Regions from separate parts of the Pseudarthrobacter sp. NPDC058196 genome, predicted to be linked through region 2. Evidence: riboswitches for the same ligand, from Rfam matches in the RefSeq annotation. Region 2 holds a riboswitch; the other holds the start of a gene.
What was found. Region 2 has a riboswitch for glycine ahead of cycA (D-serine/D-alanine/glycine transporter). Riboswitches for the same ligand answer to the same signal wherever they lie in the genome.
Positions count from the first base shown of each region.

Region 1: it holds a riboswitch for glycine, as region 2 does, so the genes downstream of both, gcvP (aminomethyl-transferring glycine dehydrogenase) here and cycA (D-serine/D-alanine/glycine transporter) in region 2, are expected to answer to the same signal.

Region 1 is NZ_JBHVVN010000010.1:26,553-41,581, forward strand. Features, by position in the region: gene ACFVVC_RS15125 (APC family permease) at 1-1,062, opposite strand, end outside; gene ACFVVC_RS15130 (Dps family protein) at 1,284-1,763, shown strand; gene ACFVVC_RS15135 (MFS transporter) at 1,847-3,406, opposite strand; gene ACFVVC_RS15140 (TetR/AcrR family transcriptional regulator) at 3,490-4,026, shown strand; glycine riboswitch at 4,137-4,233, shown strand; gene gcvP (aminomethyl-transferring glycine dehydrogenase) at 4,422-7,268, shown strand; gene gcvT (glycine cleavage system aminomethyltransferase GcvT) at 7,340-8,488, shown strand; gene ACFVVC_RS15155 (L-serine ammonia-lyase) at 8,559-9,998, shown strand; gene ACFVVC_RS15160 (TspO/MBR family protein) at 10,036-10,578, opposite strand; gene ACFVVC_RS15165 (lipid II:glycine glycyltransferase FemX) at 10,699-11,832, shown strand; gene ACFVVC_RS15170 (peptidoglycan bridge formation glycyltransferase FemA/FemB family protein) at 11,962-13,278, shown strand; gene ACFVVC_RS15175 (threonine/serine exporter ThrE family protein) at 13,313-14,800, shown strand; gene ACFVVC_RS15180 (siderophore-interacting protein) at 14,797-15,029, opposite strand, start outside.
Region 2 is NZ_JBHVVN010000009.1:53,611-68,639, forward strand. Features, by position in the region: gene glyA (serine hydroxymethyltransferase) at 1-1,009, opposite strand, end outside; gene gcvH (glycine cleavage system protein GcvH) at 1,006-1,389, opposite strand; gene gcvT (glycine cleavage system aminomethyltransferase GcvT) at 1,438-2,586, opposite strand; gene gcvP (aminomethyl-transferring glycine dehydrogenase) at 2,593-5,475, opposite strand; glycine riboswitch at 5,636-5,736, opposite strand; glycine riboswitch at 6,029-6,127, shown strand; gene cycA (D-serine/D-alanine/glycine transporter) at 6,272-7,798, shown strand; gene ACFVVC_RS14100 (hypothetical protein) at 7,877-8,680, shown strand; gene ACFVVC_RS14105 (LamB/YcsF family protein) at 8,664-9,413, shown strand; gene ACFVVC_RS14110 (DUF222 domain-containing protein) at 9,529-11,142, opposite strand; gene ACFVVC_RS14115 (DUF445 domain-containing protein) at 11,305-12,666, opposite strand; gene ACFVVC_RS14120 (glycerophosphodiester phosphodiesterase) at 12,716-13,615, shown strand; gene ACFVVC_RS14125 (CoA transferase) at 13,623-14,954, shown strand.

The DNA of each region.
Region 1 (15,029 bases), on a different contig from region 2:
GTAGTGGGCCATGGCCAGCAGGCTGCGCGATGGTGACATGAACGTGGACTGCAGGGATGCGGCCGAGCTGGAGAGCACCGCCAGGGACATCAGGATGGCGAACGGGCCCATGATAGGGGAGGCCAGCGCCGTGAAGATGTTCTCGTGGTTCTCGGCGTTGTTCAATCCGTTGCCGGTATCTCCCACCCCGGCGAACATCATGGTGGCGATGCTGACCAGGAGGTAGATGGCCAGGACGATGACCGCGGTGAGGGTGCCTGCCACCCCTGCGGTCTTCTTGCCGTTGGCGGTTTCCTCATTGACCGTCAGGCAGACGTCCCAGCCCCAGTACACGAAGATCGACAGGGAGATGCCGGCGGCAACCTGGCCGAAGGTCTCGATCCTGGTGACGTCGAACCAGTCCCAGCTGAACGGGATGGCGGTTTCGGAGGTGGACCAGTTGGCGAATGCCATGGCGACGAACAGGCCCAGCACCAGCAGCTGGAATCCCACCAGGCTGTACTGCACCATCTTGGTGGTGTGCATGCCGCGGTAGCTGACCCAGACGGCCAGTGCCACGAACACGAAGCACGTGATGACGTTGAGCGCCTTGTTGTCCGCCAGGTCTGCCAGCTCGGGGGAGCCTGTGACCTGGGACAGGAAGAGGTAGAAGAAGTCGACGGCGACGCCGGCCAGGTTGGACAGCACGATGATGTTGGCGGCCAGCAGGCCCCAGCCGCCCATCCAGCCGATCCAGGGGCCGAACGCCTTGGTGACCCAGGTAAAGGTGGTGCCGCTGTCCGGGGAATCGGCGTTGAGTTCCCGGTAGGCGAGCGAGACCAGGATCATGGGGATGAAACCGATCAGGAAGATGACTGGCAGTTGGAGCCCGGCTTCGTTGACGGTGGGTCCGAGTGCGCTGGTAAGCGTGTAGGCGGGGGCAATGGTTGAGATGCCCAGGACGACGACGGCCAGCAGGCCGAGCTGACCGCCCTTGAGTCCCTTGGCGCTGACGCCGTCCGTGGACGGTGCGTGGGCGTGGGGGCCGGATATGGAGGTACTGGTGCGGATTGTCTCTGTCATGGCACCACTTTCTGGAAGGCTGTGAGACGGAGGTCACTATATGAATGGCGTTCATTTAGTATGGGGGCGCGGACCCTCCGATGCAAGATGAAATATGAATCACATTCGTTTATGACCGATTTCCGCAATTAGTAAGCTCACTGAGAAATTTCCGGATCGCCGGCTGCGGGGGAGTCCACGGCTGGTAGCGTCGGCCCTACTGGACCAATCGAGGAGGACGCATGAAAGCTTCACCGACACTGACCAATAACCTGCAGGCTGTCCTGGCCGACCTGATCGAACTCCACATCCAGGGCAAGCAGGCGCACTGGAACATCGTGGGCACCAACTTCCGTGACCTGCACCTGCAGCTCGACGAGATCGTCGACGCCGCCCGGCAGTTCGCCGACGACACTGCAGAACGCATGCGCGCCCTGCATGCCCTCCCGGACGGCCGCAGCTCCACCGTTGCCGGATCCACCAGCCTGGCCCAGTTCCCCGAGGGGCTGATCAGCACCAAGGATGCCATTGACCGGATCGTGGCCGCCCTCGAGGCCGCCGTGGGCACCATGCGCAAGGTCCATGACGAAGTGGACGAGGAAGACCCCACCTCCGCGGACCTGCTGCATGAGTTCATCGCGCGGCTGGAGCAGTTCGCCTGGATGGTGCAGGCTGAAAACATGAAGCCGACGGCCAGGGTCACCACCGCGGACTCCAAGTAAGCCAAGCGTCCCGCCGTTGGACGCTCTTGGGCGCCCGGCACCGGAATTGATCCGGCGCCGGGCGCCCTTTTGGTCCCGTGCGGTCAGGTGGCCCTGGGTACTTTGCGCAGCACGACGGCGGCAAGGACTGCCGCCGTCGCCATCAGTACCAGCCCAATCGCGGACGTGATGTGCACGCCGGAATCGAACGCGGCGGCGGCGGCTCCCCGGACGGCGTCCGCCAGCGGGCCGGGCAGGCCGGCGGCCGCCTCCATGGCGCCGGCCAGCGTTTCCCCGGCATTGTGCAGCGAGGTGCCCGGGAGTATGCCATCCAATCCTGCGGGGAGGCGCAGGTTGTGCTGGTAGGAGGCCGTCAGGATCGAGCCGAGGACTGCCGTTCCCAGCAGTGAGCCCACCTCGTAGCCTGTTTCGGAGATGGCCGCGGCGGCGCCTGACTTTTCCGGCGGGGCGGAGCCCAGGATGAGGTCATTCGAAATGGTTTCCGCCGTCCCCACGCCCAGCGCCAGGATCAGGAGCGCCGCCAGCAGCAGCGCCGGTCCACCGTCGTGGTTTCCGAACGTCACCAGGCTGTAGCCTGTGGCACTGAAAGCCAGGCCGGCACCCACCACGTACCCCGGCCGGACCTTGCGGACCAGCGGCACCACCACCAGGCCGGAAACCACCGTGGCCGCCAGCGCCGGAATCATCGCCACGCCCGCCGCTGACGGGCTCAGGCCCTCAAGGAGCTGGAGGTGTTGGGCAAGGAACAGGATGAAGCCGTTGAAGGAAAACAGGGCCAGGATGTTGGCGCTGATAGCCATGCTGAAGACCCGGTTCCGGAACAGCGACATATCCAGCAGGGGGTGTTCCAGGCGGTGCTGCCGCCGCACGAACACCACGCCCATCACCAGGCCGAACGCCATGCTGCCAAAGCCCGCCGGGCCCGGACCTTCGGTGGCAACATCCTTGATGCCGTAGACCATGGGAACCATCACCAGCATGGAAAGCAGGATGCTGGGGACATCCACCCTGCCCGGCGACGGGTCCTTGGATTCCGGGATCAAGGTCCGCCCCAGCGCCAGCAGGGGAAGCATGAGCGGGACCGCCACCAGGAAGACGGCGCCCCACCAAAAATGTTCCACCAGCCAGCCGCCGAAGATCGGCCCCAAGGCGGCCCCGCCCGAAAAGCTTGCCGCCCAGATGGCGATGGCCAACCGCCGGCGGTTGGGCTCCGGGAAGATGTTGCGGATCAGCGACAACGTGGATGGCATCAGCATCGCCCCGAAGAACCCCAGTGCGGCCCGTCCGGCGATCAGCCATTCCGCGGTGGGCGCAAAAGCCGTCGCGGCGGACAAGCCGGCAAAGCCCGTGCTGCCGATGACCAGAAGCCTGCGGCGTCCGATCCTGTCGCCAAGGCTTCCCATCGATACCAGGAGCCCGGCCAGTACCAGCGGATAGGCGTCAATAATCCACAACAGGTGTACGCCGGAGGGTTCCAGGGCGCGGGTGATGGCTGGCAGGGCGAATGTCAGGGCGGTGTTGTCCACGGCGACGAGCAGCACAGGGAACATCAGCAGCCCCAACGCGAGCCAGTCGCGCCGCGGGGAGCGTGCGGCGGCTCCGCCGGTGCGTGCGGGCGCCAGGGTCGAGAGGGGAGTCGTCATGAAATAACTATACCGTCCAGACGGTACAGTTTGAAACCTTGACATTTCCCGTTTCTCAGCCCGCGGAGGGCATGATGGGAAGCATGCCCCGAAAGCCTGTAGCCCGTGACGCGGTCCTTGACGCCTTCGAAACCCTCTTGATCGACGTGGGGGAGCGGGCGGCCACCCTGGACGCGGTGGCCAAGAAGGCCGGGGTATCCAAGGGCGGCCTGCTTTACCACTTCCCCAACAAGGAAGCGCTTATCGAAGTGCTGCTGGACCGCCTGGACGGACTGGCCAAAGAGGACGCCGATGCCATGGCTGCGGCGGGCGAGGGGGCGGCCGCCTACTTCATCCGCTCCTCCGTCTGGGCGGACACTCCGCTGGACCGGGCCATCGTCGCCGCCACCAGGCTGGCGGAGGTGGCACACCAGGAAACGCGGCGCCGTTTCGCAGCCATCCAGCAGCGGTGGCTGGACGAGATCGCGGCCGATGTGGGACCGGGCCTGGCCAAGGCGGTCCTGTACATGGGGGACGGGCTGTATTTCAATGCCATGCTGTCCGTGGGACCCGCGCCGCAAGGGGGAGCGGCCGCTGACGTGGCGGAACTCCTGGCAGCCCTGGAGCGGCTCCGCAGGTAGGCTTCGCCATTTGCCGGGAAGGGTTGCGGCGTAGGACAATTGAATGTTGTGAGGGCTGTCACCGGCCCGCATGATCCAGCACATGGCTGGTTTAACAAGTGAATAGCCTTTGATCTGCGGCGGGAGAGTTCTGCCGGTGTACAGGCAGGCGCCGTAGGAGCAAATCCTCCCCAGGAATCTCGCAGGCCCCCGTACCGCCGCGGCGAGGCGCCTCTGGAAAGCAGCAGGCGGTTCCCTTTCCCCCCATCGGGGGCGCTGGGCCGTTGTGCTCACCGACGGTGCAAGCGGGTCCTGCCAAGCAGGCACCGCGGAAACTCTCAGGTCCAATACAGAGCGGGGAGGAACCCGAATCGCTGTGGCGTACCCTTCGCCGCCTGAGTAAATGGAGTTCCTTCGTGCCGGTTAGCCCAGCCTCCACCACCTTCGTAGACCGCCATATCGGCGCGCGCCGCCAGGCCGACGTCGACACCATGCTCAAAGCCGTTGGCTACGACACTGTCGACTCCCTGGTTGACACCGCCGTCCCCAAGGTCATCCGCCAGGAAACCGCCCTCCGCCTGCAGGACGCCCTCAGCGAGGTTGAGGTCCTGGCCGAGCTGCGCAAGCTTGCCGCGAAAAACAAGACTGCCGTGCAGCTGATCGGGCAGGGCTACTACGACACCGTGACGCCGCCGGTGATCCGCCGCAACATCCTTGAATCCCCGGCCTGGTACACCGCCTACACCCCGTACCAGCCGGAGATTTCCCAGGGCCGGCTGGAGGCGCTGCTGAACTTCCAGACGATGGTCCAGGACCTGGTGGGACTGCCCATCGCCAACGCCTCCCTGCTGGATGAAGCCACCGCCGTGGCCGAGGCTGTGTTGCTGATGCGGCGGTCGAACAAGGCCAAGGATGCCAAGGACGGCCGGACGGTCCTGGATATCGATGTGCTGCCGCAGACCATCGCCATTGTCATGGGCCGCGCGGAGGCGCTCGGTTTCGAGGTTGAGGTGGCCGATCTGTCCAAGGGCCTGCCCGAGGGCGACATCAACGGCATTGTGCTGCAGCAGCCCGGCGCTTCGGGCCGGGTGTGGGACCAGGCCGGTGTGATTGCCGCCGCCAAAGAGCGCGGGGCCCTCGTGACCGTCGCCGCGGACCTGCTGGCGCTCACCCTGATCACTCCTCCGGGCGAGCAGGGCGCGGACATCGCCGTCGGCTCCACCCAGCGTTTCGGCGTGCCGCTGTTCTTCGGGGGGCCGCACGCCGCCTACATGGCCGTCCGCAAGGGCCTGGAGCGGTCGCTGCCCGGCCGCCTGGTAGGCGTATCCAAGGATGACGCCGGCGTTCCGGCTTACCGTCTGGCTTTGCAGACCCGCGAGCAGCACATCCGCCGTGAGAAGGCCACGTCCAACATCTGCACGGCCCAGGCGCTGCTGGCCATCGTGTCCTCCTTCTACGCCGTCTACCACGGCCCGGACGGGCTGAAGGCAATCGCCGAAACGGCCCACGGCCACGCCCGCAGCCTGGCGGCCGCGCTGGCGGCCGCCGGAGTCGAGGTGGTGCACCAGAGCTTCTTCGACACCCTGACGGTCCGCGTTGCCGGCCGCGCGTCAGCAGTGATCTCCGATGCCGAGGCCCGCGGCATCAACCTCCGGCGCATCGATGCCGACACGGTGGGCATCTCCCTGGACGAAACCACGACGCCGGCCATCGTCGCCCAGGTTGCCGACGTCTTCGGCGCCACGGTTACCGATCACGCTGGCTTTGCGCTGGAAGCCGGCGTCGAGCGTACCTCGGTCTACCTGCAGCATCCGGTGTTCAATACACACCGGTCCGAAACCCAGCTGCTGCGCTACATCCGGAAGCTCTCGGACCGTGACCTGGCGCTGGACCGGACGATGATCCCGTTGGGTTCGTGCACCATGAAGCTGAACGCCACGGCGGAGATGGAAGCCATTTCCTGGCCGGAGTTCGCCTCGATCCACCCGTTCGCCCCGGACTCCCAGACCGAGGGCTGGCGCGAACTGATTTCCGGCCTGGAAGCCGACCTTGCCGAGATCACCGGGTACGACCAGGTGTCCATCCAGCCCAACGCCGGCTCCCAGGGCGAGCTCGCCGGGCTCCTCGCGATCCGGGGCTACCACCACTCCCGCGGTGAGCAGCAGCGCACCGTCTGCCTGATCCCGGCCTCGGCCCATGGCACCAACGCCGCCTCCGCCGTCCTCGCCGGGATGAAGGTCGTGGTCGTCGCCACCGCAGCCGATGGCACCATCGACCATGAGGACCTCACGGCGAAGATCGAAGCGAACAGGGACGTCCTGTCCTGCATCATGATCACCTACCCCTCCACCCACGGGGTCTACGACGGAGACGTCCGGGAAGTCTGCGACGCGATCCACGCCGCCGGCGGCCAGGTGTACATCGACGGGGCGAACCTGAACGCACTGGTCGGGCTGGCCCAGCCGGGCCGGTTCGGCGGGGACGTCTCGCACCTTAACCTGCACAAGACCTTCTGCATCCCGCACGGCGGCGGGGGACCCGGCGTCGGGCCGGTTGCCGCGAAGGCGCACCTGGCCCCGTTCATGCCAGGCGATGCGAACAAGGCCGCCCACGAGGAAGGCCACGGCGTCGCCATCAGCGCCTCCCGGTTCGGTTCGGCCGGTGTGCTGCCGATTTCCTGGGCGTACGTGAAGCTGATGGGCGGTGAGGGCCTGACCGAGGCCACCAAGTCCGCGCTGCTGGCCGCGAACTACGTCGCGTCCCGCCTGAACGAGTACTTCCCCGTTCTCTACACCGGTGAGGGCGGCCTGGTGGCGCACGAGTGCATCCTGGACCTGCGCGACCTCACAGCGAAGACGGGGGTCACGGCCGAGGACGTGGCCAAGCGGCTGATCGATTTCGGTTTCCACGCCCCCACCCTGTCCTTCCCCGTCGCGGGCACGCTGATGGTGGAACCCACCGAGTCCGAGGACCTGGCCGAGATCGACCGCTTCATCGAGGCGATGATCACCATCCGCAAGGAAATCGACCAGGTAGCGAACGGCGACTTTGCCGTGGCCGACTCGCCCCTGCGGCACGCACCCCACACGGCCGCCGCCGTCGTGAGCTCCGACTGGGACCGCGCCTACCCGCGCGAGCAGGCAGCGTTCCCGGCCCACCACAAGCAGGACAAGTACTTCCCGCCCGTCGGCCGGATCGACGGCGCAGCCGGCGACCGAAACCTCATCTGCTCCTGCCCGCCGCTTTCCGAATTCGAGAACTAAACCCGCCCCGGGGGTTGAGCTGGCCGGCCCGCGTTTCGACCAGCTCAACTACCGCTCCCAGAGGACTTTCAATGACTGAGAAGTACACCGCGCTCTACGACGAGCACAAAAAATTGGGCGCCTCCTTCACGGACTTTGGCGGCTGGCAGATGCCGCTTAAGTACAGCTCCGAACTGGCCGAACACCACGCCGTCCGCAACACTGCCGGCCTGTTCGACCTCTCCCACATGGGTGAGGTCTGGGTCACCGGCCCCGAGGCCGCCGCGTTCCTGGACTACGCCCTGGTGGGCAAGATCTCCGCCATGGCCGTGGGCAAGGCCAAATACTCGTTGATCTGCAACGAAGACGGCGGCATCATCGATGACCTCATCACCTACCGCCGTCCCGCGGCGCAGGACGGTACCGACGTCTTCCTGGTGGTCCCCAACGCAGGAAATGCAGCCACCGTCGCGGCAGCATTGCAGGACCGTGCCGCCCGGTTCGACGTGGAGGTTGAGGACGCTTCGGCCCGCACATCACTGATCGCAGTCCAAGGCCCCAAAGCCGAGTCGATTCTGCTGCGACTGGTCCCGGCAGCACAGCATGCACTGGTGACAGAGCTGAAGTACTACGCCGCCGTCGAGGTTCCCTTCCTGGTGGGCGGTGCGGGCCTTGACCTGCTGCTGGCCCGCACCGGGTACACCGGCGAAGACGGTTTTGAGATCTTCGTGGACAACGGGGACGCCGCCGGCCTTTGGCAGGCGCTGATCGCCATTGCCGACGAGGGCCAGCTCACCCCCTCAGGGCTCGCCTCCCGCGACTCGCTGCGCCTCGAAGCGGGGATGCCGCTCTACGGTAACGAACTTTCGCTGGAAGGCGACCCGTTCGCAGCCGGCCTCGGTGCCGTCGTCGCGCTGTCCAAAGAAGGAGACTTCGTCGGCAAGGCCGCGCTGGCAGCCAGGAAGGAAGCCGGTGCAGGCAGCACCTCCGGCCGCCGCCTCGTGGGGCTCAAGGGCCAGGGACGCCGCGCCGGCCGCGCGCACTACGCGGTCCTGAAAGACGGCGCCACGGTGGGCGAAGTCACCTCCGGCCAGCCCTCACCCACCCTCGGCTACCCGATCGCCATGGCCTACGTCGACGTCGAACACTCCGCACCCGGCACCGCCCTGGACGTGGACCTGCGCGGCAAGGCCGCGCCGTTCGAAGTCGTCGACCTCCCGTTCTACAAGCGCCAAAAATAGCGCCGGACAGCCGGTGGTTTTGCTTTTCGAAACCCCGCCCCACCACCCGTTTTAGTTAGGAACCAATCGCATGGCTGTTGGCGTTTTTGATCTGTTTTCGATCGGGATTGGGCCTTCGTCGTCTCATACTGTGGGGCCGATGCGGGCTGCTGCCGTTTTTGCCGCGGAACTCAAGGCCTCGGGTGTGCTGGCTCAAGTGGCGTCGTTGCGGGTGGACTTGTATGGCTCGTTGGCGGCCACGGGGCATGGGCACGGGACGATGACCGCGATCCTGTTGGGCTTGGAGGGGTTTCATCCGGAGTTGATCCTCCCCGCGGAGGTGGAGGAGCGGCTGGCTTCGATCGCGGAGACCGGGACCTTGAACCTCGCCGGCGCCGTCCCGCTGCCCTATGGGGTTAAGGACATGGTGCTGCGGCCGTTGACGGTCCTGCCGCGGCACACAAACGGGATGACGTTCACCGTCACCGATGCTGCCGGGGCCGTGGTGCATTCAGCGACGTTCTTCTCCGTCGGAGGCGGGTTCATCGTCCGGGAGGGTGAGGAGGACGCTGCGCAGCAGGAACTGGAGGCGTCCAAAGAGGAGTTGCCGCTGCCGTTCCGGACAGCCGCGGAACTGTTGGGACATTGCGCGGTGACAGGGTTGGGGATCGCCGATGTGATGCTGGTGAACGAAAAGGCCTCCCGCGGCGAGGACGAGATCCGTGCCGGGTTGCTGCACATCTGGTCGGTGATGGAAGCCTGCGTGGCAGCCTCGTTGAGGCGTGAGGGGGTGTTGCCGGGCGGCCTGAAGGTCCGCCGCCGCGCTCCTGACTGGTTTGAGCGGTTGAAGAAGGAATGCGCCGACGGGCAGGACACGGACCAGGACGCCGCGTGGGATGCCGGCCCGTTCGATCCCCGGTATTGGCAGGAGTGGGTTAACTTGGTGGCGTTGGCGGTGAACGAGGAGAACGCGTCCGGTGGCCGGGTGGTCACCGCCCCGACGAACGGGGCGGCCGGGATCATCCCCGCGGTGCTGTTCTACGCCCTGCACTTCGCCCCGGGCATGGACAAAGCCACCGGCACTGACCGCGACGACGTCGTCGTCAAATTCCTGCTCGCCGCGGCCGCTGTGGGGGTGCTCTACAAGGAACAAGCCTCGATCTCCGGGGCCGAGGTCGGCTGCCAGGGCGAGGTGGGGTCCGCGTCCTCGATGGCCGCCGCAGGCCTGGCAGAGGTCATGGGCGGCACCCCGGCGCAGGTGGAGAACGCCGCGGAAATCGCGATGGAACACAACCTGGGCCTGACCTGCGACCCGATTGGCGGGCTGGTCCAGGTCCCCTGCATCGAGCGAAACGCGATCGCGGCCGCGAAGGCGATCAACGCCGCGAAAATGGCGCTCTGGGGCGACGGGACCCACCGCGTGTCCCTCGACGAAGTCATCATCACCATGCGCGAAACCGGCAAAGACATGTCCCACAAATACAAGGAAACAGCCATGGGCGGCCTCGCCGTCAACGTCGTGGAATGCTGACCACCCACGCCAGTTCCCGGAAACCGGCGCACACTCCCTAGTTGTGGGCAGCTGCCCACCAGTTCAAGGAAGCCGCAAACACCAGCCAGGAGATATACGGCAGCAGCAGTAACCCGGCGGTCCGGCTGATGGGACCAAAGTAGAGGACCGTGACCGCAACGGCGGCAATCAGGGCGAGGATGATGGCCATCCCAAGCCACAGTGCAGCGGTCCCAAGGGCAGGGTAGAGGGCAAAGAACGCAGGGGTCCAGGCAAGGTTGAGGATCAATTGGATCCCGTAGATGGTGAGGGCGGTCCGAGTCCGTTCCGTCCGTTTGCGCCACACCAGCCAGCCCGCACCAGCCATCGCCGCGTAAAGGATTCCCCAGACCGGGCCAAATACGCCGTTGGGCGGGGACCATGGAGCCTTGTCCGCTGTGGCATACCAGCCGTTGACGTTGCTGGCCGAGGCCAGTCCGCCCAGCGCCGCCACCATCAAGGACGCCACCAGGAAGGCGGCAAGACCGGCGATTTGGGTCCCGGCGCCGTAAGGCCGGCCGCGATCCGCGGAAGTGGTGCTCTGGTCCGGGTCCGGCGTCATCCTCCAACCCTTGCCGACCCCGGGCAGCCCCGTCAAGACGCCGCCCCGCGAACCACCGGCGCCATGCCAGGCATCGCCGGGAGATGGCTCCGGTGGCTGAGGCTTTAGACTTGATGCTGCATGTCCGCACGCATCCAGACCCACCGAAACCGCGCACAAACCCGATTGGACACGGCCCCCTTGCGAGAATTCACCGCACGTTTTGCCACAGCCGAGGAAATTGAGAACTGGGACAAGCACGTCACGGCCAACCCCAACGGCGGCAACATGCTGCAGTCCGCCGCCTACGCATCGGTCAAGAACGGAACCGGCTGGAAAGTCCGCTTCCTTGTCCTGGAAGCCCCTGGAAATTCCAGCTACAACCTGGTCCTTGAAAAGTCATTTCCCGTCCTGGGCCGGCTCTGGTACCTCATCAAGGGCCCCGACGTTGCCGCCGCCGCGGACCTGAAGGCCGCCCTGGAAGCCTGCGCGGCCTTTGTCCGCAGCCAGAAACTGAACGTCTTCACCATCAAGGTGGAACCGGACATCATCGACACCGCCGAGGCACAGCAGGACATCCAGGCAGCGGGCCTCCGCAAAGCCCCTAACATCCAGTCCAACGACTCCACGGCCCTGCTGGATATCTCGGGCAGCACCGAGGAAGTGTTCAAAGCGATCTCCTCGCGCGCCCGCAACGCCATCCGGCGCGCCGAACGCGAGGGCTGCCAGGTGGTACGGCAGGAACAAGGCCCGGCAACCTACCGTGCGCTCTACGACCTGATGGCCGACACCGTCAACGCCAAAGGCTCCATGCCCCTGCGCAGCTACGACTACTACGCCAAGTTCTGGGACGAATTCTGCAACCGTGGCCAGGGCAACTTCTTCTTCGTCTACGAGGATGGCAAGCCCAGCGTCGGAGCCTTCGTGATCAACTACGGAGCCAAGGCAACCTACAAGGACGGCGGGTCCACCCAAAACCGCAAACAGTACGGGGACTCACACCTGGTGCAGTGGGAAGCCATCCGCCGCATGCAGGAACTCGGCTGCACCGAATACGACTTCTGCGGCACCCCGCCGGCGGCCCGGATCAAGGACAAAACCCACAACCTCTACGGGATGGGCATGTTCAAGACCAGCTTCACCAAGACCGTCACCGACTTTGTGGGCTGCTACGACTACGTCCTGTCCCCGCTGCGCCACAAGCTCTGGACCAGCGGCGGCGAAAAGGTGCTCCGCCGGATTGAAACCGCCCGGACCGGCCAGCAGTTCTACTGACCGGCATCCCGTGGGATGCAGTCCACCGCAGCCCACGGCCGGACCATACGCCCCGTGCAGCCCGCCCCGAACACCGTCCGCCCAGCGCGTGCCCACCAGGCCGCGAAGAGTCCAGAAGAAGGTCACCCCTTGAATCCTGTTTCCGCCGCTACCGGACTTGAATACGCCGTCCTCAGCGACGCCGAGTTTGAGGCCTTCGCCGTAAAGCACCCGCAAAACAGCTTCCTGCAGTCCCTCGATTTTGCCCGTTTCCAGCGCGCCCGGGGCCAGCAGGTGGAATTCTTCGGCGTTCGGCGCAGCGGCGAGCTCGTCGCCGCCGGAAAACTTAACTACTCCACGACCAGGCTCGGCTATACCATCTGCGAATGCGCCAAGGGACCCCTCATGGACTACGCGGACCGCAACCTGGTGAGCGGCGTCGTCGAACTTCTCCGCAAGCACGCCGCGGGCCGCAAAGCCGCTGAACTGCGGATCTCGCCGAACATCAGGTACATCGCACGGGACGCCGACGGCGCCGAGCACCCTGACGTCGAGGACAACCGCCCGCTCGTGGCAGACCTGGAACGGCTCGGGTTCCGGCACCAGGGCCTGGACATGAACTTCGTCAACGTGAACTGGATGTTCATCAAGAGCCTCGTGGGAATCCAGGACGCCGAAGAACTCATCATGGGCACCAGCTACCGGACCCGGAAGGCCATCCGCAAGGCCGAAAAGAACGGCGTCTTCCTGGAGCAGGCCACGCTGGAAACCCTTGACGACTTCTACGGGGCCTTGAGCCGGGCCGGGGACGAAAAGGGATTCACCTACCGTGAGCGCGCCTACTATGAACACCTGCTCCGGACCACCTCGGCGGAATTCACCAAGCTCATGATGGCCAAGATCGACATCCCCGCCTACCGGAAATCCATCACCGAACGCCTGGCAGCGGAGTCGGCCACCGCCGCGGAGCTCCGGCGTGAAGTGGAAGAAACCGGCAGCAAGAAAAAGGCCAACCGGCTCAAAGTGGTCCAGGACCTGGTGGACAGCTACGAGCGGAGCCTCAAGGACATCGAGAGGTTCCCTGATTCCGTGGGGACCGCCACCGTGGCAGCCATCCACTTCGTCTGCTACGGCGACGAGGTGGTCTGCGTCATTGGCGGAACCGTCCAGGACTACATCTACTTCAACGGCGCCACCTCACTGTACTGGGGCATGATGCTGCACGCGCTGGAGAAGGAGTACCCGCGGTACAACTTCTATGGCACGTTCGGCATCTCCGGCCAGGATGAGGAGGGGCACGGCGGCTACGAATTCAAGAAGGGGTTCGGCGGGGAGGTGGTCCAGCTGGTAGGTGACTTCACCATGCCGGTACGGCCTGCGGTCTTCCACGCCAACCGGCTGGCCAGGTCTGCCGCCGCCGCGGCCCGCACCCTGCTTGGCAAGCTGCCGCTGAAGCGCGCAGCCTGACCGTCCACACACCGCGCACAGGGAGGAACCGGGCATGACTGACCGCCACGAACGGCCAGGGTCCAGGCCGAAGACTGACGGCCTGCCCAGGACTGAGCCGTTGACTCCTGCACAGCTGCGGCAGGACGCAGCCGCCCGGAGGATGCTGCGCCGCCTGGTGCAGGGCGAGAACCCGCCCACCGCTCCGTTGAGCATCGTGGACCGCCTGGCCGGCAGCCCCTACGCCAACCCCACCATCCAGGTGGGCGGCGTGGACACATCGGCGCGCAAGACCCTGGACTTCGCGCTCCACCTGGCAGAGACCATGTTCCGCTACGGGGCTGGCGCCCTGGAGGTGGAGACCAGCATCATCGCCGTCACTGCCGCCCTGGGCCTGAAGAACATCGAGGTGGACATCACCAACCAGTCCGTGGGCATCAATTACGCCCCCAAGGACCAGACGCCGATCGCCCTGCTGCGCGTGGTGCGGTCCTGGACCAACAACTACGCGGGCCTGGCCAAGGTCCACCAGCTGGTCACGGACATCGTGGCCGGCGGCGTGGGCCGTGAGGAAGCCATCCGCCGGCTCAACGAGGCCATCACCAGTCCCAAACCATATCCGCGCTGGATGGTCACCGCTGCATTCGGTGTCTTCGCCGCTGTGTTCGTGGGGGTGCTGGGCGGCGGTGTGGTGTCCTCGGCGATCGCGTTCGTGGCCAACATCGGGATCAGCCTGCTGGCCCGGCAACTGGGGCGTTGGCGGGTCCCGGACTTCTTCACCACGGCCAGCTGCTCGTTCGTCGTCACCATCCTTGCTTTGTTGCTCTGGCAGTTCGGGCTAACCGCGTCGCCGTCGATCGTGGTGGTGGGCGGCATCCTGTTGCTGCTGCCGACCGGCCGGCTGGTCTCTTCCGTGCAGGACGCCATCAACGGCTTCCCGGTCACCGCCGCGGGCCGGTTCCTGTCCACCCTGCTGACCTTCGGGGCGATCGTGGCCGGCATTGCCGTCGCCTTCGTGGTGGGGGAGCTGACGGGGTTGCAGCGGATCGATGTCACGCAGACCTTCCCGCCCGCCTACGATCTGTGGGTCCTTATCCTGTTCGTCGCGGCCGCGGTGATGGCCATCGGCATCACCGAGCAGACCACCTGGCAGCTCCTGCTGCCGACGGCGGGAGTGGGCGTGGCGGGCTACCTGGTCCTGTTGGGCGGCGGACTGCTGGGGATCGGAGACCGGTTCGCTCCGGCGCTGGCGGCCGTTGTCATCGGCCTCCTGGCTCGGGTGGTGGCACTGCGGATGGGCGCGCCGCAGCTTGTGGTGGCTGTGCCCGCGGCGCTGATCCTGCTGCCAGGGCTCACCATCTTCCGGTCCATGTATGTGCTCACGGTCGAGGAATCGGAAATCCTGAACGGCGCGGGCGGCATGCTCAGCGCCGGAGCCATCGTGCTGGGAACAGCCGGCGGAATCGTCCTCGGCGACGTGCTGGCCAGGCCGCTGACCCGCAGCCTGGCGAGCAACGAGCGACGCCGCGCCCGGCGGCGCTAGATTTGGCCCACCGGCAATTTCTTCTCGGCTTGGAACACGTCTTCCACACGGCCCTGCGCCCAGTACCCGGACAATGACACCTGGCGTCGTTCCAGGCCGCGCTGTTTGAAGAAGACCTCGCGCAGGGACTTCATATAGCCCCGCTCGCCATGTGCAAAGACATCCACCGTGCCGGCAGGCCACTCCGCCCCGGCCACGGCATCCACCAGCAAAGTGCTGGAGCCTGCAG
Region 2 (15,029 bases):
CCAGGTGCACGTCGGTGCCGCCGGAGACCACACTGATGCCCTTCGCGGTGACGTCCGGCTGGACCAGGCGTTCTGCCAGGAGGCGCGCGCCGGCAAGGACGCGCTCCTGGCGTTCGCGGAACTCTTCGGTGGCGGCGATCTTGAAGGCCACAGCCTTGCCGGCGATGACGTGCTCGAGCGGTCCGCCCTGCTGGCCCGGGAACACTGCCGAGTTGATCTTCTTGGCGATGTCGGCGTCGTTGCTCAGGATGATCCCGCCGCGCGGACCGGCGAGGGTCTTGTGCGTGGTGGAGGTGGTGACGTGCGCGTGCGGAACCGGCGAGGGGTGGAGCCCGGCGGCCACCAACCCCGCGAAGTGCGCCATGTCCACCATCAGGTAAGCGCCCACGGAATCGGCAATCCGGCGGAACTCGGCGAAGTCCAGCTGGCGGGCGTAGGCGGACCAGCCGGCCACGATGAGCTGCGGCTTGTGCTCCTGGGCCAGGCGCTCCACCTCTGCCATGTCAATGGTGTGACTATCTTCCCGGACCTGGTAGGGCACCACGTTGTAGAGCTTGCCGGAGAAGTTGATGCGCATGCCGTGCGTCAGGTGCCCGCCGTGTGCCAGGTTCAGTCCCATGATGGTGTCGCCGGGCTTGATCAGCGCGTGCATCACGGAGGCGTTGGCTTGGGCTCCGGAGTGCGGCTGGACGTTGGCGTATTCCGCGCCGAACAGGGCCTTCACACGGTCGATCGCCAGTTGCTCGATCACGTCGACGTGTTCGCAGCCGCCGTAGTAGCGCTTGCCCGGGTAGCCTTCGGCGTACTTGTTGGTCAGGACCGAACCCTGGGCCTGCATCACAGCTGCGGCGGTGTGGTTTTCGGAGGCGATCATTTCCAAGCCGTCGCGCTGGCGGCCCAGTTCCGCATCGATCGTGGCGGCGATCTCGGGGTCCAGTGCGGACAGGTCCGCGTTCAGGCTGGGTGAGGCCACCTGCGTGAAGGCGCCCACTTCTGCGGGGGCGCTCACAGCTCGCCGCCGTTTGCTGCTGCGTATTCCTCGGCGGACATGAGCGGGCCTTCTGCGGTGACGGCCACCTTGAAGAGCCAGCCGGCTCCATAGGGATCGCTGTTGATCAGGGCGGGGTCCGAGACCACACCATCGTTGATCTCGGTGACCTCGCCGGTGACCGGGGCATAGAGGTCGGAGACGGACTTGGTGGATTCCACCTCGCCGCAGGTTTCGCCGGCCGTCACGGTGGACCCCACCTCAGGGAGGTCCACGTAGACGATGTCGCCCAGGGCATCGGCAGCCACGGCGGAAATCCCGATCCCCGCAGGACCGGACCCGTCAACGGCAACCCATTCGTGCTCGGCGGAGTACTTCAGTTCAGAAACAACCTTGCTCATTGTCTACTTTCTTTCTCTTAAAACGTGTCGTGGGTGGGCGAAATCGAATTACTTCTGGCGCTTGTAAAAGGGGAGGGGGACGACTTCGAAGCGCTCGGGCTTGCCGCGGAGGTCCACCTCGAGGACGGTGCCGATCTCAGCGAAGTCGACGTCGACATAGGCCATGGCGACGGGGTATCCGAGCGTGGGGGAGGGCTGGCCGGAGGTCACTTCGCCCACCAGGTTGCCGTCCTTGAGGACGGGGTAGTGGGCGCGGGCGGCGCGGCGTCCGGCACCCTTGAGTCCCACCAGCTTCTGCCCGATGGTTGAACCAACTCCGGCGGCCTTGATGGCGGCCAGGGCATCCTTGCCTACGAAGTCGCTCTCCTTGGCCAGCGACACCACCGGGCCCAGGCCGGCGGCGAAGGCGTTGACGTGGCGGGAGAGTTCGTTGCCGTAGAGCGGCATCCCGGCTTCGAGGCGGAGCGAGTCGCGTGCAGCCAGTCCGGCGGGAACCAGCCCGGAGCCTTCGCCGGCCTGGAGCAGTGCCTCCCACAGTGCGGGGGCGTCCAGGTTGGGGACGTAGATCTCGAACCCGTCCTCGCCGGTGTAGCCGGTCCGGGCCACGAGCAGGTCCTGGACCGTACCGTTGACGGCGATGCCCACCTCCACGGCGGCGTAGTACTTGAGCTCGGTGAGCAGGGCGTGCTGTTCGGCCGGGACCAGCGCGAGGAGGATCGCCTCGGAATTCGGTCCCTGCACGGCGATCAGCGAGGTCTCTGCCGAGGCGTCCTCCACAGTGACGTCGAAGGCGGCGGAGCGTTTCAGGAGTTCCTTCGCCACCACTGCGGCGTTGCCCGCGTTGGGCACCACCAGGTACCTGTCCACGCCCTCTTCGGGGGACGGTCGGCGGTAGGTGATGAGGTCGTCAATGATGCCGCCATCGGCGTTGCAGATCAACGAGTACTTTGCTTTTCCGACGGCGACCGCGGACAGTTTGCCGGCCAAGGCGTAGTCCAGGAAGGCGGCGGCGTCGGGGCCGGTCACCCAGACCTCACCCATGTGGGAGAGGTCGAACAGGCCGGCAGTGTTGCGGACGGCGTGGTGTTCCGCGAGTTCAGACTCGTACTTAAGCGGCATCTGCCACCCGCCGAAGTCCGTGAACGAGGCCCCGGCCTTCTTGTGCTGCTCTAAAAGAGCGGTGTAGTTCTCAGTCATGGGAAATCAGTCTTCCAATTCGGTGATTGAGCTTGTCGAAAGCTCGAAGGCTTCGAGGGGCGGGCAGGAGCAGACCAGGTTCCGGTCGCCGGCTGCGCCGTCGATCCGGCCGACGGGCGGGAAGTACTTGTCCTGGCGGAGCGAGGCAACGGGGAAGGCGGCCTGCTCGCGCGGGTAAGCGCGGTCCCAGTCGGAGCTCACGACGGCGGCGGCCGTGTGGGGTGCATTGCGCACCGGGGATGCCTCCAGGGTGAATTCGCCGCTGGCCACCTGTTGGATCTCGCCATGGATGGTGATCATCGCCTCGATGAAGCGGTCGATCTCGGCCAGGTCCTCGGACTCGGTAGGCTCCACCATCAGCGTGCCCGCGACGGGGAAGGACAGGGTGGGGGCGTGGAAACCGAAATCGATCAGCCGCTTGGCCACGTCCTCGGCCGTGACCCCCGTCTTCGCTGTGAGGTCGCGCAGGTCCAGGATGCACTCGTGCGCCACCAGCCCGCCCTCACCGGTGTAGAGAACAGGGAAGTACTCGTTCAGGCGGGACGCGACGTAGTTCGCGGCCAGCAGCGCGGACTTGGTGGCCTCGGTCAGGCCCTCACCGCCCATCAGCTTCACGTACGCCCAGGAAATCGGCAGCACACCGGCCGAACCGAACCGGGACGCCGAGATGGCGACGCCGTGCCCGGCTTCGTGGGCGGCCTTGTTCGCATCGCCTGGCATGAACGGGGCCAGGTGCGCCTTCGCGGCAACCGGCCCGACTCCGGGTCCCCCGCCGCCGTGCGGGATGCAGAAGGTCTTGTGCAGGTTCAGGTGCGAGACGTCCCCGCCGAACCGGCCCGGCTGGGCCAGCCCGACCAGTGCGTTCAGGTTCGCCCCGTCGATGTACACCTGGCCGCCGGCGGCGTGGATCGCGTCGCAGACTTCCCGGACGTCTCCGTCGTAGACACCGTGGGTGGAGGGGTAGGTGATCATGATGCAGGACAGGACGTCCTTGTTCGCTTCGATCTTCGCCGTGAGGTCCTCATGGTCGATGGTGCCATCGGCTGCGGTGGCGACGACCACGACCTTCATCCCGGCGAGGACGGCGGAGGCGGCGTTGGTGCCGTGGGCCGAGGCCGGGATCAGGCAGACGGTGCGCTGCTGCTCACCGCGGGAGTGGTGGTAGCCCCGGATCGCGAGCAACCCGGCCAGTTCGCCCTGGGAGCCGGCGTTGGGCTGGATGGACACCTGGTCGTACCCGGTGATCTCGGCAAGGTCGGCTTCCAGGCCGGAAATCAGTTCGCGCCAGCCCTCGGTCTGGGAGTCCGGGGCGAACGGGTGGATCGAGGCGAACTCCGGCCAGGAAATGGCTTCCATCTCCGCCGTGGCGTTCAGCTTCATGGTGCACGAACCCAACGGGATCATCGTCCGGTCCAGCGCCAGGTCACGGTCCGAGAGCTTCCGGATGTAGCGCAGCAGCTGGGTTTCGGACCGGTGTGTATTGAACACCGGATGCTGCAGGTAGGCCGAGGTGCGCAGGACGGATCCGGGCAGTTCGAAGCCCTGGGCGTCACCCACCGGACCGGCGCCAAAGGCGACGACGACGTCCGACAGCGTTGCCGCCGTCGTCGTCTCATCGACGGAGACGCCCACGGTGTCCTGGTCAACCAGGCGCAGGTTGATGCCGCGCGCCTCGGCAGCGGCGATCACCTTGGCAGACTTGCCCGGAACGCGCACCGTCAGGGTGTCGAAGAAGGAGTCGCTGACCAGTTCGCGGCCCATGGACTTGAGGGCCGTGGCCAGCACCCTGGCCTTGTGGTGTGCGGTTTCGGCGATCGCCTTCAGCCCGTCGGGGCCGTGGTAGACCGCGTAGAAGGAGGACACGATGGCCAGCAGCGCCTGGGCCGTGCAGATGTTGGACGTGGCCTTCTCACGGCGGATGTGCTGCTCGCGGGTCTGCAAAGCCAGACGGTAAGCCGGAGCGCCGGCGTCATCCTTGGATACGCCGACGATCCTGCCCGGCAGGGTACGTTCCATCCCCTTCTGGACGGCCATGTAGGCGGCGTGCGGCCCCCCAAAGAACAACGGCACGCCAAAACGCTGGGTGGAGCCGACGGCGATGTCCGCGCCCTGCTCGCCCGGAGGAGTGATCAGGGTCAGGGCCAGCAGGTCGGCCGCCACCGTGACCAGCGCGCCCCGGTCCTTGGCAGCGGAGATCACAGCGGACTGGTCCCACACCCGGCCGGAGACCCCCGGCTGCTGCAGCACAATGCCGTTGATGTCGCCCTCGGGCAGGCCCTTGGACAGATCGGCCACCTCAACCTCGAAACCGAGCGCCTCTGCACGGCCCATGACGATGGCGATGGTCTGCGGGAGGCAGTCGGCGTCGAGCACCGTCTTGCCGTCCTTCGCTGCCTTGGACTTGTTGGCGCGGCGCATCAGCAGCACAGCCTCGGCCACCGCCGTTGCCTCGTCCAGCAAGGATGCGTTGGCTACCGGGAGCGCTGTCAGGTCCTGGACCATCGTCTGGAAGTTCAGCAGCGCCTCAAGCCGGCCCTGGGAAATCTCCGGCTGGTACGGGGTGTAGGCGGTGTACCAGGCCGGGGATTCAAGGATGTTGCGGCGGATCACCGGCGGCGTCACGGTGTCGTAGTAGCCCTGCCCGATCAGCTGCACGGCAGTCTTGTTTTTCGCGGCAAGCTTGCGCAGCTCGGCCAGGACCTCCACCTCGCTGAGGGCATCCTGCAGGCGGAGGGCGGTTTCCTGGCGGATGGACGCGGGGACGGCCACGTCAACCAGGCCATCAAGGCTGTCGTAGCCGACGGTCTTGAGCATGGTGTCGACGTCGGCCTGGCGGCGCGCGCCGATATGGCGGTCAACAAACGATGTTGGATGCGAATGAATCGTCATGAGGAACTCCGGATCTGGCCGGCCGAAGGTGGCACGGCGTGGGATGGGTTCCTCCCCGCTCTGTATTGGACCTGAGAGATTCCGCGTTGCCTGCTGTTGGCAGGGGGCCGCTTGCACCGTCGGTGAACCGGGCAGAAGCCCGGTTGCTTTCCAGAGTCGCCTCGCCGTGACGGTACATGGGCCTGAGAGATTCCTGGGGAGGATTTGCTCCTACGGCGCCTGCCCGGTGTGTCGCCGGGAGGACTCTCCCGTCACAGCTCGAAAGGCTTATTCAAATATGGGTGATTCGGCTCACAAGGTACCGGGACGAACCCGTCCGTGGCAAATCGGCCGGCTTCCGCGAAGGGCTTGAATGGACACGTGACGCCGTCCTTCCCCACTTGTGTCGGGAGGGGTTGACATTCGATCGTGACGGACACCACACTGAACCCCGGGATTGGCGCCGCCGGTGGCTGGCTCAGCGTATCCGGAGCGGCCCACCAGTCGGCGCCCGTCCCATTGCATGACCGGCCGCCGCCCCAAAAAGCCGGCGGCTTCCAACTGAATACGCCTCCGACCTGCGGCGGGAGAGTCCTGCCGGGTACATCCAGCAGGCGCCGTAGGAGCAAACCCTCCCCAGGAAACTCTCAGGCCCACGTACCGCCGCGGACAGGCAACTCTGGAAAGCAGCCAGGCACGACTCTGGCTCACCGACGGTGCAAGCGGCCTTGGCTGCGGAAACTCTCAGGTCCACAACAGAGTGGGGAGGAACCAAATCTTTGCGGCACCCAAAGCCGCTTTATCGATGGAGTTCCTCATGGCGATTCATCCCCCCACGTCCAACAGCGAACCAGCCCGCGGCCAGGGCGCTGCCACGGCAGCGCGCAGCGAGCCTCCCCACCTGGAGCGGCAGCTCACCAACCGGCATATCCAGCTCATCGCCATCGGCGGCGCGATCGGCACAGGCCTGTTCATGGGCTCCGGCAAGACCATTTCCGCCGCCGGGCCTTCCGTGATCTTCGTGTACATGATCATCGGCTTCATGCTCTTCTTCGTCATGCGGGCCATGGGCGAGCTGCTGCTGAGCAACCTGAACTACAAGTCCTTCAGTGATTTCGCCGCCGACCTCCTGGGTCCCTGGGCAGGCTTCTTCACCGGCTGGACGTACTGGTTCTGCTGGGTGATCACCGGAATTGCGGACGTCATCGCCATCGCTGGATATTCAAAGGAACTTTGGCCGGCGCTGCCGCTTTGGATCCCGGGGCTGGCCACGGTGGGCATCCTGCTCCTGCTGAACCTCGCCACAGTCAAGGCCTTCGGCGAGACCGAGTTCTGGTTCGCCCTCATCAAGATCGTCGCCATCGCGGCCCTGATCATCGTGGGACTCTTCATGATCTTCACCGGTTTCCAGAGCGACGCGGGCACCGCAAGCTTCACCAACCTGTGGAGCCATGGCGGGTTCTTCCCCAATGAGTTCATGGGCTTCGTGGCCGGATTCCAGATCGCAGTATTCGCCTTCGTGGGCATCGAACTGGTGGGCACCACCGCCGCCGAGGCCAAGGATCCCGAGCGCACGCTGCCCAGGGCCATCAACGCCATCCCCGTCCGCGTACTGCTCTTCTATGTCGGCGCGCTGGTCATCCTGATGGCAGTCACCCCGTGGACCCAGTTCGCCGCCGGCCACAGCCCCTTCATCGGGATGTTCTCCCTGGCCGGCCTCGGCGCCGCGGCCACAGTCGTCAACCTGGTGGTCCTCACTTCGGCGATGTCCTCCGCGAACTCCGGCATCTACTCCACGTCCCGCATGGTTTTCGGCCTGGCCCAAGAAGGCGACGCCCCCGGTATCTTCAGCAGGCTCTCCTCGAGGAAGGTGCCCAGCAACGCGCTGTTCCTGTCCTGCGTCCTGCTGCTGTCCGGCGTCGTACTCATGTATGCCGGCCAGGACGTTGGCATGGCTTTTGAAATGGTGACCACCGTGTCTGCGGTGTGCTTCGTCTTCGTCTGGTCGATCATCCTCGCCAGCTACATTTCCTTCCGGCGCCGCCGGCCGCACCTGCATGCGGCGTCGAAGTTCAAGATGCCCGGTGGCATCCCCGCCGTGTGGGTGGTGTACGCGTTCTTCGCTTTCGTCCTCTGGGCCCTGACCACCCAGCCCGACACCCTCGTTGCCCTGCTGGTGACCCCCATCTGGTTCGTCATCCTTGGCGTGGCGTGGGCAATTCTTCGCCGCCGTCCCGCACACCTGGCCCGCTTTGAAGTCTTCCGGGCCGAGCTCCAGGCCGACGAGGCCGCCGGTCGCAGTGCCGAACGCGCGGATGCAGGAGAGCCGGTCCAAAAAGTGTAAGCATGCTTAGTGTCTATCCATTTAGGATGGGATGACACGGCAGCCACGCGCTGCAGGTCGATTTGAATGAAGGTGACCATGGCCCGGCGCAGCAACCCCGCACTCCGTATCGCACAGGAAACCGCCCACAACGCGATGTTTGACGCCGAGGGCAAGCCCAAGCCCGGCGTCCACAACATGCTCCTGAAAGCGGTGCAGATCCAGCGGCCATTGGTGGTTGGCTACATCCGCAGGCTCCAGAAGAAGCATCCGCGGGCCACGGCCGCGCAGTTGGCGGACATCGCTGAACGCGACTACCTGCGGGCTGTTGCCGGAGGAGGCGCCCTGGTGGGTGCCACCGCCGTCGTCCCCGGCGTCGGAACCGTGGCGTCGCTGGGACTTTCCGCGGCCGCCACCGTTGGCTTCCTGGAAGCTACAGCCCTTTACGCAACCTCGCTGGCTGAACTGCACGGCATCAGGCTGACCAACCCGGAGAAGGCCGGCACCATGGTCATGGCCATCATGCTCGGCGAGGAGGGCACCGCGCTGCTGGGGACCCTCGGCGGCCAGGCGGCCGGCAACAGCGCCGGCAACGCGTGGGGGAGCGTCCTGTCCAAGTCGATGGTGCTGCCGGGATTCGGGAGCGTCCGGAAGCGGATCCAGTCGGCCTTCCTGAAGAACCTCCTGAAGCGGCAGGGCACGGCCTTGTTCGGCCGGGCCCTGCCCTTCGGGATAGGGGCTGTTGTGGGCGGAGCCGGTAACCTCATGATGGGCCGCGCAGTGGCCAAGAACGCCCGTGAGGCGTTCGGGCCGATGCCGGACACCATTCCCGGCGAGTTGACCGCCGCTGCCGCGCCGGACAACCTGACGCTGGAAGGCAACACACTTGGATCTCAACGCTGACGTAGGGCAATCATTCGGCTCCTGGACCGCAGGAGGCGATCCGGCGATGTTCCAGGTGGCCACCAGCGCCAACGTGGCGTGCGGCCTCCACGCCGGTGACCCCATCACCATGCTGGACAGCTGCAGGGCCGCGTACGAGCTGGACGTCACCGTCGGGGCCCACCTTGGCTACCGCGATCTGGCCGGCTACGGCCGCCGCTCGCTGGACACGAGTTTTGATGAGCTCTTCGGTGACGTGCTGTACCAGCTGGGGGCGCTCGACGGCGTCGCGCATGCGGTAGGTGCCTCCGTTGACTACGTCAAGGCGCATGGAGCGCTGTATGACACCACGGTCCGCGACGCCGAGCAGGCCTCCGCCGTGGTGGCGGCCGTCAACGCCTACGATCCAGGCCTTCCATTCCTGGGCTTCCCGGGCTCGGAGCTGCTGAAGCTGGCCAAGGAAGCAGGGCACCCGGTGTTCTTCGAGGCTTTCGCCGACCGTGCCTACCGCGCCGACGGCAGCCTGGTGCCGCTCTCGGAGGACAATGCCGTCCTGTACGACGTCGAGACGGTGGTCGAACGGGCCGTCCGCCTGGCCACGCAAGGCGAAGTGGCGGCCGTGGACGGAACTGTCATTGGGGTCCGGCCGGACTCCCTGTGCATTCACGGTGGGACACCTGACGCCGTGGAGATGGCGGTCCGGATCAGGGCAGGCCTTGAGGCAGCAGGCGTCGGACTGGAGTCCTTCGCCTAGGAGCCTGCAGCCCTAGGCATGCCGGCATGACCAACCGCTCCAGCGTCATCTCAGCTGACCGGAGTCACTCCGACTTAACTGGTCCCACTCCGGCGTCACTCCTGCTGAACAGGTCTCACTCCGAAAGAGCGAACGGCGTTTCGAAGAACTCTGCCCACAGAGGGTCTTCCGGTGACAGGTCGTTGAGGTCTATGAGGTTGGCGTCGTCCGGTTCCCATGGCGGGATGTCTTCCGGGCAGAGGTCTGCACTCTGGGCGACAGCAGCGGGCATGGACCATTGTGGCCAGTGGGTTGGTTGGGGGTCGGGTTGTTCGGGTTTGTAGTGTCGGCCGGTGGGTGAGGTCCAGCCGGGTGGTTCATTCGGGGTCGCCGGGTCGGGGACCCAGGTGCTGTGGTGTTTGAGGCGGTGATGTTTGGGGCAGAGCTGGGCCAAGTTTCGGACGTCTGTTTTGCCGCCGTGGTGCCAGGGGTTGAGGTGGTCGGTGTCGTTGTCGGGGGTGTGGTTGGTGCAGCCGGGGAAGGTGCATTTGCGGTCCCGCAGCTGGATCCATTTCTTGATGGTCTCGGGGAGCCGGTAGCGGGTGCGGCCGATCTCCAGGGGCGCCCCGTCGCGGGGGTCGACCAGGACCCGGTAGAACGATTCCGCCCCGTCCGCGACGAGCTTCCGTGCCATGGATGCCGGGATCGGCCCGAATCCGTCCAGCACTGCGGGTTCATCGGTGAGGCCAAGCAGCGAGAACACCGGCACCGTGACCAGGACGTCCGTCCGGGGTGTGGGGATCTTGCCGATGTCAGTGGAAGCACATCCCGGACCTGCGTCATTACCGGCACCAGCAGCCGCGGCGGCGGGTTCGGTGTCGGCTGCCGCGGCGTTGTGGTTGACGGCGGGCTGCAGCCCGGTGCCGAGGAGCAGGGACGCGGCGACGTCGGCGCGCAGCTGGGTCAGGGTCCGGGGCTCCGCAGGGCTTTGGAGGCCGCGGGCGGTGGCGGTGCTGCGGTTCCAGATGGCGCACGCGGTATCCCCGGGCAGGTAGAGCGAGAGCCAGGCCATGCCGTCCCGGTCCGGGGCGTAGTCCATCCGCCGGTCCACCACCCCCTTCACATGCCGTTTCTCCAGGGTTTCGGGGTGGTGGCGTTCCCGCCAGGCCCGGACCTTCGCCCGGAACCGGGACGGGACAAGGTCACCGGGCGCAGCACCCCGGGCCGGGTTGGGCGCGTCAGGATCGAAGAAATGCGCCACGAGGCTGGCGGCACCCTCGGGGGTGAGGCCTTCGGTTTCGTCCGCGACGATCCGGGCGTGCTGCCACGACACCGCTCCTTCAGCCAGGGCCTCAAACACAGGTGGCAGCGAACATACCCGGCGGGACTGCTCCACCAACGCCCCGGACGCCCCCGAACTAATGGTGAGGATCCCGGCGATCTCCTCCACCACCGACATCTCCGCAAACGTGCGCTCTTCCACCGGGGCGTCCGGCGGAAGCAGAGCGTGCTGGATGTCAACGGCATCCGCCACATCCCGCGCCTTCACCGCCGCCAGCTGAGCCTCCAACCGGGCCACAAGCTCCAGCCGCTCCAGACACAGCTCATACCGCCGCTGCAGCACATCCACTTCAGCACCAACATCGGCGCCGGAACAAAGCGAAGCATCCGCCAGAACCAGCACATCCAACGCAGCAACAGAGGCAGAAACACCCTCCATCACCGCCGTCAGATCAGTACCGATTCCCATAAACAAATGATCCAACGAGGCACTGACATTTAGGTCTGCCGCCCAGTCCTTCCCCAGCAGCTGCCCGTACGCCCTCGTGGAGCAATCAAGGTGCCGTGAACGTGCCAGCCCGTGCCGCCGTCGTACGCGCCAATGCCACCCGGGACCTGCAGCGGCGGAAATTTACCCAAAGATCAGTTGCGCCACCGTGAAGATCGCCAGCCCGGCCAGGGAACCCACCACCGTGCCGTTGATGCGGATGAACTGAAGGTCCTTGCCCACCTGCAGCTCGATCTTTTGTGAGGTCTCCTCGGCATCCCAACGGGCCACCGTGTCCGTGATGACCCCGGCGATGTCCGAGCGGTACGTCTTCACCAGGTAGGCCGCGGCGTCCCCGATCCAGGCGTTGACCTTCCCCGCCAGTTCGGGGTCGCCCACCAGCCTGGTCCCGAAGTCCCGCACAGCTGCCTTGAACTTGATGGTGAGTTCACTGTCGGGATCGTCCACGGCCCCCAGCAGCGCATTCTTGACGGTGCCCCATGTCCGGGACGCGAGCTCACGCACCTCGGGATCACCCAGGACCTGTGCCTTGATGTCCTCCGCGCGGGCGATCATGGCGGGGTCGTGCTGGAGGTCCTGCGCGAGGTCGTTCAGGTACTTGTCGATCGACTGCCGTACCTGGTGGTTGGGGTCGGACTGGACCGCCCGGACGAACTTCAGGATCTCGACGTACACCTTGTCGCCTACCAGCCCGTCAACGAACTGCGGCACCCAGGTGGGGGAACGGTCGGACACCAGGCGGCTGACCGTCTCGTGGTTGTCGTCCACCCAGTCCGCGGCGCGGTCCACCATCAGGTCCACCAGTGTGTGGTGGTGCCCGTCATGGAAGATCCGCTCTGCGAGCCTGCCCACCGGCGGTCCCCAGGGCGGGGTGAGCAGGTGCTTGCGCACCATGCCCTCGATGACGGCCTGGACGTCGTCGTCATTCAAAACCTTGAAGGCGCCGCGGATCACGGCGGCACCCTCTTTGGCCACCCGCTCCGCACCACCCGGCGCGGCCAGCCACTGGCCGGCACGGCCGGCGATGTTGACGCTGGCCAGCTTGTCCTGGACCACCTGTTCGGAGAGGAAGTTTGTTTCCACGAACTCGCCCAGGGAAGCGCCGATCTGGTCCTTCCGGCGGGGAATGATCGCGGTGTGCGGAATTTTGATGCCCATGGGGTACTTGAACAGGGCCGTCACGGCGAACCAGTCGGCCAACGCACCCACCATGCCGCCCTCGGCGGCCGCGCGCACGTACTGCAGCCAGGGGTAGTCCTTCTGCAGGGCAAACGCGAAGACGAAAATCACGGCCATGGCAATGAGCAGGCTCAGCGCCAGCAGCTTCATCTTCCGCAGCGCTGCCGCCTTTTCGGCGTCACCGGAGCCAAGATCGCGGGTGACGACGGCGCTTGCCGCCCGGGTGCCCTGCGGCACCTGCCGCGTCGCCTCCGCTGGTGCATCCTGCGTGGCGTGCCCGGTAGTTGCCTCAGAGTTCACCTGCATGTGCCAAGCCTAGCCCCGAAGGCGGAAGCCGGTCCGCTACCGTGTGAGCATGACAACTGACGAGTCTGTGCCGCAACGGCCGTTGGTCTACGCCCACCGGGGCTCAAGCGGCACCTACGCTGAACATACCCGCGCCGCCTACCTGCAGGCCCTGGCTGACGGGGCCGACGGGGTGGAGTGCGATGTCCACCTGACCCGGGACCAGCACGTGGTGCTGCTCCACGACGCGAACCTGGACCGGACCTCGGACGGCACGGGGCCGGTGGGGGACCGGACGCTGCAGGAACTGCGGCAGCTGGATTTTTCGTCCTGGAAGGGGGCGCGGATCCCCGAAGCCTACGGTGCCCGTTCCGAACAGTTCCTGACCCTTCCGGAGCTCCTGGACATCCTTCGCGGTGCGGGGCGCCCCGTGGGCCTGGCCATCGAGCTCAAGCATCCAAGCCCTTACCAGCTCAAGCTGGAGGACCGGGTACTGGAAGTGCTCCGCAGCGAGGGCTGGGATCCGGAAACCTCCACGCTGGGCAACGTGGCCGTGACCTTCATGAGTTTCAGCCCCGATTCCGTCCGCCACCTCCTGGAATTCGTCCCGCCCCGGCACATTTGCCAACTCGTGGACGATCTCACCGTCCACGAGATACGCGGCGGACTGGGCGTGGGCCCGATTACCGGCGGAGCGATCGCCAACCTGATGAAGGCCACCCAGCTGGAGGGCGAACAAATCCTGGACGACTGCCTGGTGGGCATGGCGGGCCCCGGTATCGACTATGTCCGCGAACGCCAGGACACCGTCCGCCGCTGGCTGGACTCCGGCCGGCGCTTCCGGGTCTGGACGGTCGACTCGCCCGAGGACGTTGACCTGTGCCAGGACCTGGGCATCCAGGAGATCACCACCAACGTGCCGGCCCGGGTCCTGGGCCAGCTCCGCGTGTCTTCACCGCAGGCGAAGTAGGACGGCCGTGGCGGAGGGCGGCGCCGGCGGATCCTTCCCGCGCAGGTGGTGGGCCGGGCCGCTGGATGTGGAAGGCCTGGCCCTGCAATCCGTGGGGGCGGCGGCGGAAGCGCTGAACCGGTACACGGGCGGCCGGGGCCGGTTCGGCACCACCGCTGCCCTGACGGCGGCAGCGTTCGACTCCTTCGGGCACTTGCGGATCGACGGGCGCCAGCTGCAGGGCTTCGCGCCGCTGTCCGGCTTCCGGCGCACTGCGGACGGCTGGATCCGGCTGCACGCCAACTACCCGCACCATGAGCAGCGGCTGCTGCGGGCGCTGGGGGCATCCTCCGCCGATGGCGCGGAGCAGGCACTCCGCGCCATGCCGTCCCTGCAGGCCGAAGCTGCCATCCAAGGCAACGGTGGTATCGCCGCGGCCGTCAGGACCCGCAGCGAATGGTTGGCGACGGACATGGGCCGCGCCGCCGGCCAGGGACCTTGGATCGCGGTGCAGTTCGCCGATGGACGGACGGCCGGCCTTGGCCTGGGGGACCTCCCGGCAACAACCGCAGGCCCGGGGCGCACTGATGGAATGCCCCTGCGGGGCCTCCGGGTCCTGGACCTGACCCGGGTCATCGCAGGGCCCGTCGCCACCCGTTTGCTGGCCGCGCTCGGAGCAGATGTCCTCCGGATCGACCCGCCGGCTCTGCCTGAGATCGCCGACCAGTTCGTGGACACGGCGTTCGGCAAGCGCAGCGCGGAAGCCGATCTTGGTCTCCCGGCGACCCAGCACAGGCTGCGGCAGCTCCTGGCCGGCGCGGATGTAGTGGTCACCGGCTACCGGCACGCCGCCCTGGACCGCTTTGGGCTCAACCCCGGTGAACTGCTGGCGGCACACCCGGACCTGGTGGTGGTTACCCTCAACAGCTGGGGCACGACCGGGCCCTGGAGCGGCCTGCGCGGCTTCGACAGCATTGTCCAGGCCGCCTGCGGGATTGCCCATGCGTACGGGAAGAACGACGACGACGGGTGGCGCCCGGGTGCCCTTCCGGTCCAGGCGCTGGACCATGCCACAGGGTACGGCGTGGCGGCGGCAGTGGTCCACCTCCTGGACGGGCGCAGGCAGGCGGGGGCGGGCGGCGCCGCGCACCTCTCACTGGCCCGGACGGCTGAGGAACTGTTTGCCTTGCCGGACACCACGGCTGGCCGCCGGGAACTGGCAGCGCCGGAGTACCGCACCATGGACAGCCCCTACGGCGTGCTCCGCTACGTTGGGCCGCCGCTGCTTTCCGGAGGCCGGCCCCTGGACTATCCGTCCCCGCCCCCGGCCTACGGCAGCGCCGCGCTCGCCTGGGCCTGAAGTAAATGGCGCCGCGCCGCCCCTTTCTACCCCCCCGCGGCCGAGTTTCGGCCGCCCGCTCCTGCTGTGGTTGAG